Regions from separate parts of the Faecalibacillus sp. TM498 genome, predicted to be linked through region 2. Evidence: a T-box and tRNA genes for the amino acid it is inferred to sense, from the RefSeq annotation. Region 2 holds a T-box; the other holds one or more tRNA genes.

Region 1 (2,208 bases), on a different contig from region 2:
GCAACCAAGTATCTTCTAAAACAATATGATTTGAAGAAATAATTGTAGAAAATGGAAAATGGGTTCCTGGGCAATCTGTAGAAGCAACATCTTTATGTCTTTTAATGCTAGAAATGTGATATTTATTTTTTATATAAGAAACTAAATCAATTAAGGCATTGAGTTGTAAAGGATTCATTTCTTCTTTCATGAAATCTCCTTCAGCACAAATACCGATTGAATCATGATTTGCACCTTTAGCATGCGCTCCGATTGTATCTTCAGGTCTACCTTGATAAATCGTACCATCATTTCTTACTAAGAAATGATATCCAATTCCACTCCAACCTTTTTTTAAATGCCACTGATGGATATCTTCTACACTACATGTTTTTGCTTGTGCATGATGCAAAATAATTTTATTTGTTTTATTTCTTTTGAACAATGGAGAAGCCCAGTTGTATTTTTTACGAATGATTTGCATAGTTCACCTCCCTATAGTACTTATATGCTTAAGATATAAGATGATATAGGTAAAATAAAAAATAGTTTATTAAAACTATTTTTGTACAAAGGTAATTACATCATTAGGTTGACAATCAAGAATCAAACATAATTTTTCAAGAGTGAGAGCTGTAATATTACTATTCTTTTTTAATCTGTCTAAAGTTTTATGATCAATACCACTTTTTAGAAGAACATATTGAGAAATCTGCTTTTCTTCCATTGTATGCCATAACGGTGAATAATCAATCATTGTTATGTCCTCCTTATATGTATAATTATATAGAATTATTCTTGCAAAAATATTGTGAACATATACACAATAACGTATAATATGATTTAGGTGATCAAAAATGGCAATGTATACTTTAAAAGGGATTGGTGAAATATCAACAGATGCTTTTGATGAAAAAATTACTTTAAGAAATCTATTACAACATTTTAGTTTTTATGATTTTATTATTGTAGATACAAAACAAAATATTCTTTTTCAATATAATTCAAATGATGATTGGTTTCATAATCTAATTAGTTTAAAGAAGTTTTATAATCAAGAAGTTATTACAGTATATAAAAAAGAAAATAATTTTTATATTTCAATAGATTTTTAAGAAATTTAATGATTTTCCTTGATTTTAAAAATAGATTGTATTAGAATATCATTGTTATCTCTCCGTAGCTCAGTTGGTAGAGCATCTGACTCTTAATCAGAGGGTCCACGGTTCGAGACCGTGCGGGGAGACCAATTGATAAAATGGCTTAAACACTAGGTTTTACTAGAGGTTTGAGCTTTTTTTATATCTTGTTTTAGATACTTTGCTTGGTTAAGCATATTAGGTTGAACTAAAAGTGTGCAAAAAAATGAAATATAATCTTATAACAAAATATTTAATGAAAAAAATGTAATTCTAAGTGAAAGTTCTACATTTTTTTATCATATATTTAATAAAATGTATGCTATAATTACAAAAGGGAGGGTGATTTTATGTTTTATAGTCAAACATGTGAAAATATAAAATTGATTATTTTTACGTTAGATGGTGGCTTATTAGATCTCAATAGACTAAGATATAATTATTATCGAAGTACATGTGAAACCTATCATAAAGTTGCTACTCGTGAAGATTTTTCTAAAATGCTTGGAAATATGAATACGATGTATGATCATTCTTTACTGTCTGATTATATTTCTGCTAAAGATTTTAATAGAATGGTTGAAAAGGATTTATTTGAATATATTAAATTAAAACCTAATATTAAAAGAGAAGGCGTTGATGAGTTGATTCAATATTGTAAACAAAAAGATATCAAGATTGCAGTATATACGACTCATAAAACAAAAAGAGCTATTCAATATTTACAACTTGCAAAGATCTATGAAAAAATTGATTTTTTAATTGGTGGAGATTCACGACTTAAACCTTTACCTGAAGTGGATGTTTTAGAGGTGACATGCCAACAAATGAACATTGATCCTTCTCATACAATGGTGGTTGCTAATTTTGAATCAATGGTTGAAGCGGCTAATCATTTACTTGCAAATGTTATTTACATGCCAGATTTAGTGCCAGCCAGTGATAAGATCAAGGCCAGTGTTTATAAAACGACTAAAAATCATTTAGAAATTATGAATATGTTTTTATTTTCTAAGTATGATTCTGTGGAATTGTTTTCACCGCTTCTTGGAATGAATGCACAAATGGATTTAGAAACTTTGACACATAC
Region 2 (2,208 bases):
TCTATCCATACCTTCATTTCTAAATAAACGTCCAATTTCATAAACAGCATCCATACCACCAACAATTAATCTCTTTAAAGATAATTCAGTCGCAATACGTAAATAGAAATCAGTATCTAATGTATTATGATGAGTAACGAATGGTCTTGCAGCTGCTCCACCTAAGATTGGATTTAGTACAGGTGTTTCAACTTCTACATAGTTTTTACTATCTAAATAATGTTGAATTGAACGAATGATTCTTGGTCTTGTAAACGCAATTTTTTTAGCATCTTCATTCATGATTAAGTCAACATATCTTCTTCTATATCTTTCTTCAATATCACTTAAACCATGGAATTTTTCTGGTAAAGGACGTAATGCTTTTGTTAAGTGTGTATATTCACTTACTTTAATTGAACATTCTCCAGTATTTGTCATAAATACTGTACCTTTAACCCCAATAATATCTCCAATATCACCTTTTTTAACGATTTCATAAGCATCTTCACCAATAGTATCTTTTCTTACATATAATTGGATTTGTCCATCTCTATCTTGAATATGCATGAAACATACTTTACCTTTACGACGTTTAGTCATAATTCTACCAGCTACAGATACTTCTACAGCCATTTCTTCTAATTCTTCATGAGTTTTTTCACCATATTGTTCTTTAATACCTTTTGAATAAGCAGTTACATCAAATCTTTGACCAAAAGGATCAATCCCTTTATCAATAAGTTCTTGCATTTTTTCTCTACGAACAAGTTCTTGTTCACTAAATTTTCTTTCTTCCATAATTTCCTCCTAAAATATAAAAAACTCTCCATCCCATGGGACGAGAGCTAAATCGTGTTACCACCCAAATTCATCAATAGGTCACCCTATTAACCTCAATAACTATCTATTAATAGTCTTGCCTATAACGTGGCTTACGTCATCTTATCAAAACATCCAAGATGCAGCTCCTAGTCTTTATTCATAATAGTTTCATTATCTTTTCCACCAACCAAGACTCTCTTTGAATGAAGGGCTATTATTACTTGTCTATTCATTGCCTTTATTTCTACTTCGTTATCTTAACTTAATTCAAATTTATTGTCAATATAAGCGATAAAATTAGTTTTAATAATGAAAAAATGCACGTAAGTGCATTAATCATGAATCTTATTATTTAAAACCATTCTTACAAAATCAGGTTCAAAATGTTTAGCTCTTGATCCTGAATATCCCATATCTAATAATGAAATTTGTTTCATTTCTTCTTCATTTAATTCAAAATCAAAGATATCTATATTTTCTTTAATTCTTTCTACATGTGTTGATTTTGGAATAACAACGACTCCTCTTTGTACATTCCATCTTAGAATTACTTGTCCTACAGACTTATTATATTTAGCTGCAATTCCTTTTAACATTTCATCTTCAAATGGATTATATCTTCCTCCACCTAGTGGTGCCCATGCTTCTGGAATAACATCATAATATTTCATTGTTTCTAATGCCTTTTCTTGAGTGTAATATGGATGGAGTTCTACTTGATTGACTACTGGTTTTACTTTAACAACTTCACAGAAGTTTGTAAGAATATTTGGATAGAAGTTAGAAACACCGATTGCTTTTAATTTACCTTCTTGATAAGCAGTTTCCATGGCTCTCCAAGCACTGAAATAATCACCACAAGCTTGATGTAATAAATATAAATCAAAATATTCTAAACCACTTTTTTCTAAAGAAGCTTCAATTCCTTTTTGGGCACTTTCGTAATCCATCATATCTTGTACCCATAATTTAGAAGTAATAAATAAATCTTCTCTTGTACAAAGACCATCAGCAATTGCTCTTTTTACAGCAGCTCCTACAGCATCTTCATTATAATAAGCAGCAGCTGTATCAATTAAACGATAGCCCGCTTTAATTGCTTGATAAACTGATTCTTCACATTCTTTTTTATCTGGTACTCTAAAAACACCAAAACCTACCATTGGCATTTTTAAACCATTATTTAATGTAACATATTCCATTATATGATCCCCCTTTTGCTTATATTTTAAATCATCTATATAAATCTTCAAATACTTATTAACTATCATCTATCATACATTTAAAGCATAAAAAAAGAACCTCTCGGTTCTCCTCTATTATTTTTTAGTAGTTTTTTTAGCAGTTGTTGCTTTTTTAACAACTGGTTTAGCTTCTTTAGCAGCTACAGCTTTAGCTGGTGCT

The links. The T-box of region 2 lies ahead of lysS (lysine--tRNA ligase). A T-box ahead of a tRNA ligase gene usually reads a tRNA of that ligase, here a tRNA-Lys.
Region 1: it encodes a tRNA-Lys, which carries the amino acid that the T-box ahead of lysS (lysine--tRNA ligase) is inferred to sense. The anticodon was not compared.

Annotation. Positions count from the first base shown of each region.
Region 1 covers NZ_JAJDKB010000015.1:12,562-14,769, forward strand. Annotated here, with positions in the region: gene LJD32_RS06430 (N-acetylmuramoyl-L-alanine amidase) at 1-463, opposite strand, end outside; gene LJD32_RS06435 (helix-turn-helix domain-containing protein) at 539-736, opposite strand; gene LJD32_RS06440 (hypothetical protein) at 837-1,094, shown strand; tRNA gene LJD32_RS06445 (tRNA-Lys) at 1,153-1,228, shown strand; gene LJD32_RS06450 (HAD hydrolase-like protein) at 1,469-2,208, shown strand, end outside.
Region 2 covers NZ_JAJDKB010000018.1:29,932-32,139, reverse strand. Annotated here, with positions in the region: gene lysS (lysine--tRNA ligase) at 1-780, opposite strand, end outside; T-box leader at 814-1,046, opposite strand; gene LJD32_RS07350 (aldo/keto reductase) at 1,137-2,006, opposite strand; gene LJD32_RS07345 (DUF6465 family protein) at 2,124-2,208, opposite strand, start outside.